DNA from 2 places in the Burkholderia sp. Ac-20353 genome. Region 1 is predicted to be linked to the other one. Evidence: riboswitches for the same ligand, from Rfam matches in the RefSeq annotation. Region 1 holds a riboswitch; the other holds the start of a gene.
The links. Region 1 has a riboswitch for cobalamin ahead of G3N94_RS38625 (TonB-dependent receptor). Riboswitches for the same ligand answer to the same signal wherever they lie in the genome.
Positions count from the first base shown of each region.

Region 2: it holds a riboswitch for cobalamin, as region 1 does, so the genes downstream of both, cobW (cobalamin biosynthesis protein CobW) here and G3N94_RS38625 (TonB-dependent receptor) in region 1, are expected to answer to the same signal.

Region 1 is NZ_JAAGPL010000304.1:81-6,210, reverse strand. Features, by position in the region: gene G3N94_RS38625 (TonB-dependent receptor) at 1-1,859, opposite strand, end outside; cobalamin riboswitch at 1,925-2,179, opposite strand; gene G3N94_RS38620 (ATPase) at 2,345-2,695, shown strand; gene G3N94_RS38615 (cell division protein ZapA) at 2,692-3,006, shown strand; RNA gene ssrS (6S RNA) at 3,088-3,268, shown strand; gene G3N94_RS38605 (EVE domain-containing protein) at 3,347-3,808, shown strand; gene G3N94_RS38600 (SIMPL domain-containing protein) at 3,987-4,727, shown strand; gene lgt (prolipoprotein diacylglyceryl transferase) at 4,809-5,699, opposite strand; partial or broken gene G3N94_RS38590 (LysR substrate-binding domain-containing protein) at 5,786-6,130, opposite strand, start outside.
Region 2 is NZ_JAAGPL010000077.1:1,045-8,932, reverse strand. Features, by position in the region: gene G3N94_RS21645 (ATP-binding protein) at 1-214, opposite strand, end outside; gene cobN (cobaltochelatase subunit CobN) at 211-4,014, opposite strand; gene cobW (cobalamin biosynthesis protein CobW) at 4,021-5,100, opposite strand; cobalamin riboswitch at 5,414-5,680, opposite strand; gene G3N94_RS21630 (DUF3857 and transglutaminase domain-containing protein) at 5,938-7,785, shown strand.

The DNA of each region.
Region 1 (6,130 bases):
AGGTTGTCGATGCGCGCGCTGACATACCACGCCTTCGTGATGTTGTAGCGCGCGGACAGGTTGACGAGCCCGTAGCCGCCGAGCCGTCCGCCGCCCGAATCGTCGCGCGCGCCACTGACGAGCCACTCGCCGCCGACGCGCACCGCGCCGAACGCACGGCTCGCCGTCGCCGACGCGAACCGCCGTGCGCGCCGGTCCAGGTCCTGATTCTGCGTTTCGTCGATCGGGTTCTGCAAGGTGGCGGCAACCCGCACGTCGGTCTTGCCGACATGCCCCTGCCACGACGCCTCGAGCCCCTGCACCTTCGCGCGGCCGACGTTCTGCGCGACATAGAAGAAGCTGTCCGCGGCGGGGCGATAGTCGATCAGGTTCGCATAACGTGTCTGGAACGCGGTGACGCGCACGACGCCCAACGCATCGGACGCATACTGCACCGCGGCCTCGACCGAATGGCTGCGCTCGGGCTGGATCGACGGATTGCCGGCGATCGGGTAATAGAGATCATTGAAGCTCGGCGCGCGGAATGCGCTCGAATAGCTCGCAGTGACTTTCCACCGATCGGTGACGTCAAGGCCGTAACCGAGATAGTACGAGTTCGCGCCGCCGAAATCCGAATACTGGTCGCGCCGCAGGTTCGCCTGGAACTGCTGGCGGCCGAATCGCGCCGTGTAGCCGAGCCAGCCGGAATTCACGTGACGCTGCGGCGCCGAATACACGTTCGACATGAACTGCTGGTCGAGCCGCTCGTAGCCGGCCTGGATCATCTGGTCGGGTGCGATCCGGAAATCGTTCTGCCACGTGTACTGCCGGTTGTCGCTGTTGAAGTGGTCGGTGTACACACCGTTCAGCTCCGACTGGCTGCGATCGTTGCCGGTGGCAACGCTGACATGCGTCGTCCACCAGTCGAGCAGCTTGCCGTTCGCGTACACGCGCGCCTGCTGTACGCGCGAATACAGGTTGTTCAGGTCGGTCGGCGCGCCGAACGCGTTGTCGTAGCTGTTGTTGCCGTTCGACTGGAAGTAGCTGACGCCCGCGTCCCAACGCGCATTGAAGCGATGCCGCAGCGATGCCGTGACGCTCTCGTTCAGATAGCCGTTCGCGTTCGGGTTCGCATTCGGCTGCTTCGCGGGATCGAGCGCGGAAAAACCGTTGTCCTTCTCGCGCGCGACCGACAGGCTGAAGGTCGTGTTGCCTTCGCTGTCGAGCCGGCCCGACACGCCCGCCTGCTGCGTCTGCGTGCCATAGCTGCCGAGGCCGACCGCGAAATTGAAACGCGGCGGATGATTGCCACCGTCCTTCGTGAACACCTGCACGACGCCGCCGATCGCGCCCGAGCCGTACAGCGACGACACGTTGCCGTTCACGATCTCGACGCGCTCGATCTGGTCGAGCGGCAACTGGCTCAGTTGCGCGGCGCCGAGGCTCGCCGAATCGACCCGCACGCCGTCGATCAGCACGAGCGACTGCGTCGATTGCGCGCCGCGCAGGAACAGCGTCGCGGTCGCGCCCGGGCCGCCGTTGCGCACGATCTGCGCACCCGGCGCGAACGCGAGCAGCGTCGGCAGATCGGCGCCCGGATGTGCAGCGATGTCCTGCGTGTCGAACACGGTCGTTTGCGGAATCGCGTCGGCGAGGGCTTGCGGCGCACGTTGCGCGGTGACGACGACCGGCACGAGCAGCGACGCTTCGGTGTTCTGTTCGGCGGGTGCGGCAGCGGGCACAACGGCGGACACAACAGCGGGCGAGGCGGCAGACGCAACAGCAGGCGCGGCGGGATCGGCAGCGGCCGTCTGCGCCGCAGCGGCGAGCGGCAACCCGCATAGCGCGCCGAGCGCGGTGCGGGCGATTGGGGTCAGCATCGAAGATAGTCCTGTGAACGGCTGCGCGCCCCGCTTCCCCGCAGGCCGCGCGTCATGAAGCCCGCGTACGGGCTCCCCGCCTCGGCCGGTATCCGGGCTGGCGGCACACCGGCTCGCCTTCCCGCGCGATTCACGCGCAGTGGCCTGCGCCCGCGTACGAACCGCACACATTGAGCGCACCCGAGCCGGCCTGCATCGTCCGATGCGGCCGCTTACCGTTGCGGGGGCAGCGCAGGTTGGCTGCTCCTGGCGGAGCCGGCGCCCTGCTTCCCGTTTAACCGCGCGTCGTACGCGCGAGCACCGAGGCGGCGCCAGTTTAGGAGCCGGCCGCGGGAGCGTCAAGAAAGCGGCCCGCACGCATGCGAAATCGCGTCCGTTTCGCCAATTCGCGGCAAGAAGCCGGGGTGTTACGACTGGAAACGTTACAGATGTCGGAATGCGCGCTATTCCGCGCTAAAATGCTGGGTCTTTAGAGGACGCAGCAGATGCTCAACGAACTCGAAACCCTATCTCAAAATATTGGCCGGCTGATTGCACTGAACCAGCGCTATCACTCGGAACGGCTCGTGCTCGAAGAGCAGGTCGCACAACTACGCGCCGAAGCGGACACGGTGCGCACCGAGCTCGCGCAGCTGCGCGAGGAACGCAATGCGCTCGCAGAGGAACGCGACACGCTGTCGGCGAAGATCGACGACGCGCAGGTGAAGCTGAACGCGATTCTCGAAAAACTGCCGCGCACGAAGAGCACGGCAGAAGCCGACAACCAGCTCGACCTGCTGGATGCGCAGGCGCGCACCGATAGCGACGACGCGGCCAGCCACGGAGAACACGCATGAGCACCAAGCAGATCGAAGTCTCGATTCTCGGTCAGGCCTATCGGCTCGCCTGTTCGGCCGAGACCGAAGCGGCGCTGCTCGAGGCCGTCGCGCGCGTCGACGCGGAAATGTCGAAGATCCGCTCGAACAGCTCGGTGCGCGGCACCGATCGCATCGCGGTGATGGCGGCGCTGTCGATCGCGTCGGAGTTGCTGCGGCTGCAGACGAGCGTGCGTCACGGTGAAGCATTTCCCGCGGAGGAAATCCGGCGTACAATGCGCCAGATGAACGAAAAGCTCGGTGCGGTGCTCGCACAGCACGAGACGCAGTAACCTCGAATCGATGCGTCGATTCCGCTTGATCTCCGCGGTCAACGGTGGTCAAATTGGACGCATAGATTCACAGTTCAGTCAGCTTCCCTGCCTGGTTCGCCAAGGTCATATATTCCTTGAACCAATGCCATGTGCACGGTTGCGGAAATTTGTAGCACGGGCGCGCGCGTCACTCTGTCTGATGTACCCGAAGTGCTGCTAACTGCGACCAATTCTGAACCCTGGTTCAGGATGCCGGCCTAGCGGCTAAGGCGGGGGCCTATCTAACGGCATCGGGCTCGTCCCGATGCCGTTTCCTTTTCCAGGGCCTGTTTGCCTCTTTCTGCATCGATCACGATCCATGCAATACTGGCTGATGAAGTCCGAACCGGACGAAGCGAGCATCGACGATCTCGCGAGCGCGCCGCAGCGCACGCTGCCCTGGACCGGCGTGCGCAACTATCAGGCGCGCAATTTCATGCGCGACACGATGAAGATCGGCGATGGCGTGCTGTTCTATCACTCGAGCTGCCCCGAGCCGGGCATCGCGGGTCTCGCCGAAGTGTCGTCGACGCCCTACCCCGATCCCACGCAGTTCGATCCGAAGAGCCCCTATTACGATCCGAAGTCGACGCAGGAAACGCCGCGCTGGCTGCTCGTCGATGTCCGCTTCGTGAAGAAGTCGCCGCTCGTTTCACTCGCGGCGCTGCGCGAACACGACGAACTCGCGGACATGCGCGTGCTTGCGAAAGGCAACCGGCTGTCGATCACGCCCGTCACGCGCGCCGAATGGCGCTTCATCACCGAACGGCTGATGGCGTAAGCGCGCGCGTGCAAAGGTCAAATTCGGTCAGCACGCACGCGCCGTCCGGAACTCGCCGGTCCATCGCCCGGACTAAGCAACCGCGACCGGCCGATCCGGCCGGCTGTCGTTCTTCCCTCGCGCGGTCCGCCCGCGTCGCGCACGCGTGATCCGCGTGCGCCCCATAAGGAGTCCAACAATGACGAAGAAATCCGCACTCGCGCTGTCGCTGATGCTTGCCACCGCCGTGCCCGCCGCGCTGGCCCTCGCGCCGGCAGCCGCACAGGCCCAGTCCGTCAACCCGCACTTCCCGCAGCCGTCGGGCGTGCTGTCGCTGTCGTCGCAGGCCAGCAGCGAAGTGCCGCAGGACGTGATCCACATCACGCTGTTCTATGAAGAGCAGGCGAAAGATCCGGGCAGCCTGACGTCCAAGCTGAACCAGCGCGCCGACGCCGCGCTCGCGCAGACGAAGAGCGTCGCCGGCGTAACCGCGCATACGGGCGCATTCTCCGTTTATCCGAGCACCGACCGCGACGGCAAGATCTCCGCATGGCGCGGCCGTACGGAAGTCGTGCTCGAGTCGCGCGACTTCGCTGCGGCATCGAAGCTCGCGGGCCAGTTGTCGAACCTGATGCAGGTGGCGAACGTCGAGTTCACGTTGTCGCCGGAAGCGCAGCGTGCGGCCGAGGAGAAGCTCACGACCGAAGCGATCAAGTCGTTCCGCACGCGCGCGGACGAAGCCGCGAAGGCATTCGGCTACAACGGCTATACGATTCGCGACGTGAATGTCGGCAGCGGCCGCAACGTGCAACCGTATCCGCGCGTGATGGCGATGGCCGCGCCTGCGATGGACAGCGCGAAGATGAGCGCGCCGATCGCAGTCGAAGGCGGCAAGGCGACCGTGTCGGTGACGGTCAACGGCTCGGTGCAGATGAAGTAACGCGCGACGTCTGCCCGCCAGATGCGAAAACGCCGGCCCTGGGCCGGCGTTTTTCGTTGCTGCGTCATTCAGTTGAACGCATCATGCGGTGGCCGCGGTCGCGCGGCGCCGATACGCCCAGATCATCATCGCGATGCCCGCGATGATCATCGGCAACGACAGCCACTGCCCCATCGACAGGCCGAGCGCGAGCAGCCCGAGGAAATCGTCCGGCTCGCGCGCGAACTCGACGGTGAAGCGTGCGAGGCCATAGCCGATCAGGAACAGCGCGGACACCGCGCCCATCGGACGCGACTTGCGCGCGAACAGGAACAGCGCGAAGAACAGCACGATGCCTTCGAGCGCGATCTCGTAGAGCTGCGACGGATGGCGCGGCAGCATCTGGTATTGCAGGAACACGTCGTTCAGGTGCCACTTCGCGGCGAGTTCCGGATGCGCGCCGAGCCACGCCGCATCGTCGCGCGATGCGCCCGGGAACAGCATCGCCCACGGCTCGTTCGGAGCGGTCACGCGCCCCCACAGTTCGCCGTTGATGAAGTTGCCGAGCCGGCCCGCCGCGAGACCCGTCGGCACCATCGGCGCGACGAAATCGGTGACCTGCAGCCAGTGACGCTTGCGCTGCCACGCAAACAGCATCATCGCGAGCGTCACGCCGAGGAAGCCGCCGTGAAACGACATCCCGCCTTCCCACACCTTGAAGATGTCGAGCGGATGCGAGAAGTAGAAGCTCGCCTTGTAGAACAGCACGTAGCCGAGCCGGCCGCCGAGCACGGTGCCAAGGACACCGTAGAACATCATGTCGTCGATGTCCTTTGCGGTCCAGCCCTGCGAAGCGACATGCGGCAGCTTCAGGCGGACCCGGCCGACGACGATCGCGGCGATGAAGCCGACGAGATACATGAGGCCGTACCAGCGCACGGCGAGCGGCCCGAGATGGATCGCGACAGGGTCGAAATTCGGGTGAATGATCATGGGTTAGCGGTGAAGGTTTCGAATTCGCTGCGACGGCGCGTGAAACGTGCCGCGCATTGGACGACGCCGGCGCGCGATCGTTCGCGTCACGCGCGGACGATCGCCTGCGCGCGCACGATGTCGATGAAGCCGGCCAGCACGGGGCTGACGTCGCCCGTGCGCCACACGAGGCCCGTCTCGACGACAGGCGCGCCGTCCGCGAGCGGCCGGTAGACCACGCCGGTGCGCCGCAGGTTACGCAGCGACTGCGGCACCAGTGCGACACCCATGCCGGCCGACACGAGGCTCACGATCGTCTGCATCTGGATCGCTTCCTGGCCGATGCGCGGGGTCACCCCCGCCGCGCCGTAGCAGCCCGTAATGATGTCATAAAAGCCGGGCGCCAAACGGCGCGGGAAGATTACGAGCGGCAGCGCGGCGACGTCCGCGAG
Region 2 (7,888 bases), on a different contig from region 1:
GCTCTGCAAGCGCGCGCGCGGCGGTTGATTTCGCGGTGCCGCGCGGCCCGCTGACGAGCACGCCGCCGAGCGACGGATCGATCGCGGCGAGCAGCAGCGCCTGTTGCAGCGCTGTCTGCCCGACGATCGCGGCAAATGGAAAAACTGCGGGAAACACAGCGGGGAAAGCTGCGGGAGCTACCGCGCGGGCGCGGTGCGTCGTCGGATCGGTCATCGCCGTTCCCCTTCCTGAAGTTGTTCGCTCGCGAGCCACACGGATTCGATCCGCTCGCGATAGTCGCCCGGCTGTTGCCACAGCCCGCGCTGCATCGCCTCGACGAAACGTTCGCAGATGCCATGCAGCGCGCGCGGATTGTGCCGCTCGAGGAACGCGCGGGTGTCGTCGTCGAACAGGTACGCGTCGGCGACGAGCGCATATTGATGATCGGCAAGCACGCGCGCGGTCGCGTCGTAGCCGTACAGGTAGTCGACGGTCGCGGCCATTTCCGCGGCGCCCTTGTAGCCGTGTCGCTTCACGCCGTCGAGCCATTTCGGGTTGACGACGCGCGAACGGATCACGCGCGCGATTTCCTCGCGCAGCGTGCGCATCTTCGGTGCGGCCGGGTTCGCGTGGTCGCCGTGATACAGGCTCGGCTGCCGGCCCGACAGATGCCGCACCGCCGCCGTCATGCCGCCCTGGAACTGGTAGTAGTCGTTCGAATCGAGGATGTCGTGCTCGCGGCTGTCCTGGTTCTGCACGACGACGTCGATCGCCGCGAGCCGCTCGCCGAACACGTCCGGCGCCGCATCGCCCGCACTGTTCTGCGCGTACGCATAGCCACCCCACTGGCGGTACGCGTCGGCGAGATCCGCGTCGGTCTGCCAGCGGCGCTGGTCGATCAGGTCCTGCAGCCCCGCGCCATAGCTGCCGGGCCGCGCGCCGAACACGCGCCAGCCCGCGCGGCGCCGCGCTTCGTCGGGCGGCACGCCCTGCGCGACCCACGTCGCGCGCTCGCGTTCGATGCGCGCGCGGATCGGGTTCAGATGCTCGGGCTCGTCGAGCGCGGCGACGGCCTGCACGGCCGCATCGAACAGATGCATCAGGTTCGGGAACGCATCGCGGAAGAAGCCCGATACGCGAAGCGTCACGTCGATGCGCGGCCGGTCGAAGATCTCGATCGGCAGGATCTCGAAGTCGGTCACGCGATGGCTGCCGTGCGCCCATTTCGGCCGCACGCCGATCAGCGCGAACGCCTGCGCGATGTCGTCGCCGCCCGTGCGCATCGTCGCCGTGCCCCACACGGACAGGCCGATCGCGCGCGGATAGTCGCCGTGATCCTGCAGATGCCGCTCGATCAGTTGCTGCGCGGATTTCAGGCCGAGCGACCATGCGGCCTGCGTCGGCACCGCGCGCGTATCGACCGAGTAGAAATTGCGGCCCGTCGGCAGCACGTCCGGACGGCCGCGCGACGGCGACCCGCTCGGCCCCGGCGGCACGAAGCGGCCGTCGAGTCCGCGCAGCAGCTGGCGCAGCTCTTGGTCGCCGCACGCGTCGAGCGCAGGCATCAGCGTCGCGCGCACGCGTTCGATCACGGGCAGCGTGTGCGTCCACTCGCCCGGCGGCAGCTCACACGGTGCCCCCGGCACACTCACGCACAAACGGTCGAGCCACTGCTGCGCGAGCCGTTCGAGGCGCTCGCGCGTATCACCGGCGTGTCGCCACGGCGACTCGTCGAGGTCCGCCAGCAGCGCGGGCCGTGGCCCATTCCACGGCGCGGCCCAGTCGGCCGCGAGCGGATCGAAATCGTCGCCGAGCGCGAGATCGCGCGCGAGCGCGCCGATCAGCCCGGCGCGCGCCTGCTGCCCGTCGCCGATCGGAAAGCGTGCGAGCGCGAGCAGCGTGTCGCGCCGCTGGCGATCGACCGGCGACATCCCGAACACATGCAGCCCGTCGCGGATTTGCGCTTCCTTCAGCTCGCACAGCCACGCATCGACGCGCGTCAGCAGCGCATCTTCATCACTGGCATCGCGCGGCGGCGCGACACTCAGTTCGTCATGCAGACGATGCTCGGCGATCGTCGCGAGAATCGTCTTGCGCAACAGCTTCGCACGCCGGGCGTCGACCATCAGCGCTTCGTAGTATTCGTCGACCTGCCGCTCGAGGTCCTGCAACGGGCCATAGTTCTCCGCACGCGTGAGCGGCGGCATCAGGTGATCGATGATCACCGCCTGCGCGCGCCGCTTCGCCTGGCTGCCCTCGCCCGGATCGTTGACGATGAACGGATACAGGTGCGGCAGCGGCCCGAGCGTCAGGTCCGGCCAGCACGCGTCGGACAGCGCGACGCTCTTGCCCGGCAGCCATTCGAGGTTGCCGTGCTTGCCGAGATGAATCACCGCGTCGACGCGGAACGCATGACGCAGCCAGAAATAGAACGCGAGATACGCGTGCGGCGGCACGAGGTCCGCGTCGTGATAGCTCGCGTAGTCATTCTCGCCGCGCGAGCGCGACGGCTGGATCCCGACGAACACGTTGCCCGCGCGCCAGCCCGCGATCGTGAAGCGCCGCTGGCGCAGCGTCGGGTCGGCTTCGGGCGGCCCCCAGCGATCGTTCAGCGCGTCGCGCACGGCGGCCGGCAGGCGATCGAAATGCGTGAGGTAGTCGGCGAGCGCGAAGCTCTGGAACGCGGGCCGCAGCGCATGCATCGCCGGGTCGTTGGTCACGCCTTCGGTGAGCCGCGCGATCAGCGCGTCGCCGTCGGCAGGCAGATCCGCGACCCGGTAGCCCGCGTCGCGCAGCGTCGCGAGCACGCCGAGCGCCGACGCGGGCGTGTCGAGCCCGACGCCGTTGCCGATCCGGCCTTCGCTTTGCGGATAGTTCGCGAGGATCAGCGCGACGCGCTTGTCGGCATTGTCGAGCGTGCGCAGCCGGCACCAGCCGCGCGCGAGCGCCGCGACGAAGCCGATGCGTTCGGCGTCGGGCTGGTAGCGCACGACGTCGACCTCGGTGTGCGGGCAGCGGTACGCGAGCCCCTTGAAGCTGACCGCGCGCGTGACGATGCGCCCGTCGACCTCCGGCAAGGCGATGTGCATCGCGATGTCGCGCGCGTGCAGACCCTGGTTGTCGGCGAGCCACGCGTCGCGGTTGCCGCCGGACAGGATCACCTGCAGCACGGGCGCGTCGCCGGCGAGAATGTCGGGCTCGGGACCATCGATCGCGCCGGCCGCGAACGCGGTCGTGTTCAGCACCAGCGCGATGTCGTGCGTGTCGCACAGCTGCGCGATCACTTCGCGGCTCACCGCATCCTTCAGCGACGTCACCGCGATCGGCAGCGGATTCAGTCCTTCGCGGATCAGCGCATCGGCGAGCGCGTCGAACACCGCGGTGTTCGCGGCCTGCCAGTGCGCCTTGTAGAACAGGAGCGCGACGACCGGCGCACCGGGCGTCCAGCGCGGCAGCCAGTCGTCGATGCTGGCCGGATCGCGCGCCGGGTGGTACAGCGCGGCGGCCGGCAGCGGGCGCGGCGGCTCCGGTTCGTCGCCGAAGCCGAGCGTGTGGAACGCGATGCTGCGCAGCAGCGCTTCGGCGTTGTGCGCGCCGCCTTCGCGCAGATAGCGCCACCACATCCGGCACAGCTCGGGTGCGACGGTGCTCTTCGCGATCAGGTTCGGATCTTCCTGCAGGTCGCCTGAGAACATCGCGAGCTGCTGCCGGTGCCGCGACGCGACCGACATCGCCTGTTCGATCCCGTACGGCCAATACGCCTCGCCGCCGAGGTGGTCGATCACGACCGCCTTGGCGTGCCGCAGCACGTCGTCGACGTAGAAATCGACCGATGCCGGCTGGCGCAGGAACGTCACGTTCGCGAGCCGCACGCTCGGGAAACCTGCGGGCAGGCGCGGCACGACGCTCGCGAGCAGCGATAGCGTGGTATCCGCCGAGCTCAGGATCACGATCTCGGCGGGCCGCTGGTCGATCCGGACAACGCCCTGCGTATCGTCGACGAAGCCGCCCGGCGTGGTGCGCAGCAGATGCATCGTGGGTTACGCCTGCTGCAGTTCGGCCGCGAGCGCCGCGTCGAACGCGCACTGCAGCTCGGCCGCGTCGAGGTCCTCGCCGATCAGCACGAAGCGGCTCGTGCGCGCTTCGCCGTCCCGCCAGCGGCGGTCGAAGTAGCTGTCGAAGCGGCGGCCGACGCCCTGGATCACGAGCCGCATCGGCGCGTCCGGCAGCGCGGCGAAGCCCTTCGCGCGATAGATCGTGTGCGTCTCGACGACGCGCTTGAGCGCGGCGATCGTCGCTTCCCGCGAGCCCGCATCGCCGCTGACGACGACCGAGTCGAAGTCGTCGTGATGGTGATCGTGATCTTCGTCGTCGGCCGAGCCATGATGGTCGTGGCGCAGGTGAATGGTGTCCTCGGACGCCGATTCGAGCCCGAGCAGCATCGCGAGATCCAGCTCGCCGCGCGTCGCGCGCACGATCTTCACCTGCGGCGGGATTTCTTCGCGGATCGCCGTCTCGACCTGTGCGAGCTGTGCGTCGTCGACGAGATCGGCCTTGTTGACGATCACGAGATCGGCCGCCGACAGCTGGTCGGCGAACAGCTCGTGCAGCGGCGATTCGTGGTCGAGGTTCGGATCGGCGCGGCGCTGCGCATCGACCGCCTGCGGGTTCTCCGCGAACTGCCCGCTCGCGGTGGCCGGCCCGTCGACGACGGTCACGACCGCATCGACGGTGAAGCTGTTGCGGATCGTCGGCCAGTTGAACGCCTGCACGAGCGGCTTCGGCAGCGCGAGGCCGGACGTCTCGATCAGCACGTGGTCGATGTCCGCGCGGCGTTCGACGAGCGCCTCCATCACCGGATAGAACTCTTCCTGCACGGTGCAGCAGAGGCAGCCGTTCGCGAGTTCGTAGAGCTGGCCGGACGCCTCGTCCTGCGCGTCGTCGCAGCCGATGCCGCAGCCCTTGAGGATTTCGCCGTCGATGCCGAGCTCGCCGAACTCGTTGACGATCACCGCGATGCGGCGGCCGTGCGCGTGTTGCAGGATGTGGCGCATCAAGGTCGTCTTGCCGCTGCCGAGAAAGCCCGTGACGATGGTGACGGGCAGCTTGCGCATGGTCATGGAAGGTCCTGTGTCGAAAATGGGGAAATCAGAAGGCGATCAGCAGCGAACAGACGGGATGGCGACGATTATTCCGCGCAGCGCGGACGGACTGTCGTTGAACAGGCGGAGGAACGAGTCGAGCATGGTGCACCTTGCGAACGGTCGACATGAAAAATGCCAACACGGCCGGCACCGGATGCCCGGGCCCGCGCACGCCGCCGGATGCCTGACCGGCCTCGCACGAAGCGCACGGCGGATCGGAACACGGAAGACGCTCGGGCACCGGACGCACGGTGGCTGCGGCCGTGGACGATGCGCCGCATCCCCGCGGCGCTGAACCCCTCGTCTCGGCCGGTATCCGGGCTGACGAACACGCCGCTTCGCCTTCCCGGACGCACGAAGCATCCAGTGGCGGTCGTCCGCATGCGCAGCAGGCATGCGGCGAAGCGGCGTTGCATTGCGGCGGGCGCAATGCGTTCGCTTACCGTTGCGGGGGCAGCACAGGTTGGCGCGGCCGCGATGCAGCCAGGCTCCCTGTTTCCCGTTTGACTGCGCGCGCAGGAACGCGCGCGCGAGCACCGAAACGCGTGCGAGTGTAGGCGTCGCGGGCGGGAGCGTCAAGGCGGCGTCGGGGCCGGATGCGGAACGATCCGATAGCCCGAACCGTGACGGGACGGGTTCCGGAATTGACGCGCCTTCACCCTCTCGCCCGGGAAACCGCTACGACCGCCCCGCACCGGGGCATGGCCGGGTGAAGGCGCGCTGCAGATCAAATCATCAGACGATTGACGTGGCTGCGGGGATTTGGCTACCGTCTGTCTTGCATCGCCACACCACCATCGACGGGAATTCGACATGAACGTTTCACGCATTGCACGCTACGGCATCGCGGCTCTGCTGATGCTCCGGCTCTCGATTTCATTCGCGGCGGATTATCAGGTCGAACGACTCGACAATGTGATCAAGGTCGACGCATCCGGAAAGCGCGTCGTGAAGGTCGATCTGTCGATCAAGCTGCTGACGGATGCGGCGATCGCCCGCTTCGGCCAGTACGCGCTGTCATACAACGCGCAGTTCGAAAAGCTCGACATCGACGCGGCGCAGACGATGCACGCCGACGGCTCGACGGTTCCGGTCGATAGCGAGCGGGGCATCTTCGACCGCCCGGCGCCTGTCACGATCGCGGCGCCGCAATTCAGCGCCGGGCATTTGCGCATCGTCACGTTTCCCGCGCTCGCGAAAGGCGATTCGATCCGGCTGTCGTACACGCTGACCGACACCGACACGCTGTTTCCCGGCAAATTCAGCGTGCAGCTGTCGTTTCCGCCGATCGAGGACTATCGTTCAGCGAACGTCACGCTCGACACGCCGGACGACATGCCGGTCGCGATCGACGCGCGCGGCATGCGCCAGTCGGCCGATGCGTCCCGCGACGGACGCCGGATCCGTTCCTATCACTACGAAACCCCGCCGTCCGGCCCGCTCGACGAGCAAGCGAACACGGTCGCGTGGACGGATATCGGCCCCGTCTTCATCGCGAGCAACTTCTCCGGCTACGCGGAAATCGCCCACGCGTACCACGAGCGCGCGTTCGACAAGCAGCAACCGGACGACGCGATCCGCCAGCTTGCGGACCAGTTGACCAACGGGGTCCCCGACCGGCGCGAGCAGGCGACGCGGCTGTACGCATGGGTGGCGCGCAACATCCGCTATGTCGGCGTGTATTTCGGTGCGGGGCCGGTCGTCCCGCATCGCGCCGACGAGGTGCTCGCCAACCGCTACGGCGACTGCAAGGATCAGGTGACGCTGCTGTCCGCGCTGCTCGACGCAAAGGGCATCAGGAGCCACGCGGTGCTGGTCAATCTCGGCGATCGCTATCGCCTGCCCGCCGCACCCGATGTCCTGACGTTCAATCACGCGATCATATGGTTGCCGGAATTCGACGTGTTCGCCGATACGACGGTCGGCGTGCTGCCGTTCGGCGCACTGCAGTTCGAGTCGAGCGGCAAGCCCGCGCTCGACACCTCGACGGGCAAGCTGCTCGTCACGCCGCCACAGAACGGCAACAACAGCCGCTCGCTGCTGGCCTATTCGGTCGATCTCGATCGTGACGGCAATGCGACGATGACGGGCGACATCACGCTCGACGGCCAGGAAGTCCAGCGGGCGCGCCAGATGTTCATACACGTCCAGCCGAAACGGCTCGCCGACGAGATGCTGCGCCGCTTCGGGCTCGCGGGCGAGTTGCGGATGCGCCCGCGTCATCTCGACGACCTCGACCAGCCGTTCTCGATCGCGCTGAGCGGCAATCTGAACCAGCTGGCGCTGATGCCCGGCCCCGCGGCCTTTGCGATCCCGTCGCTGCCCAACTTCGGCCAGATCCGCGGCTTCGCCGACTTCGTCCTCCAGCAGAAAAGCAAGGTATTCGAAGGCGTGTGCGCCGGAACCCGGCTCGAGGAGCGCTACCGGATCACGTTGCCCAGCGACGCCGACGTGCTCGCGATCCCGCCGGACGTTTCCGTACGGGCCGGGGAAATCGCCTATCGGTCGACCTATCGCCGTGAAGGCCGGACAGTCGACGTGACGCGCGTGCTCGATCGCAACCTCGGCAGCAACGTGTGCAGCGGCGCGAAGCTCGCCGAGTGGGCAGACGCCGCGCGCAGCATTTCGAAGGATCTGAAGCGGCAGATCCTGTATCGCTAGACGCGCGGCGCGGGCGCGCCGCATCGCGCTGTCTTCGCCCGCGGGGAGCACCAGACACGCCCCCGCGCGCCGCAACGCCTGTGCTATCGTATGCGCCGCGTTC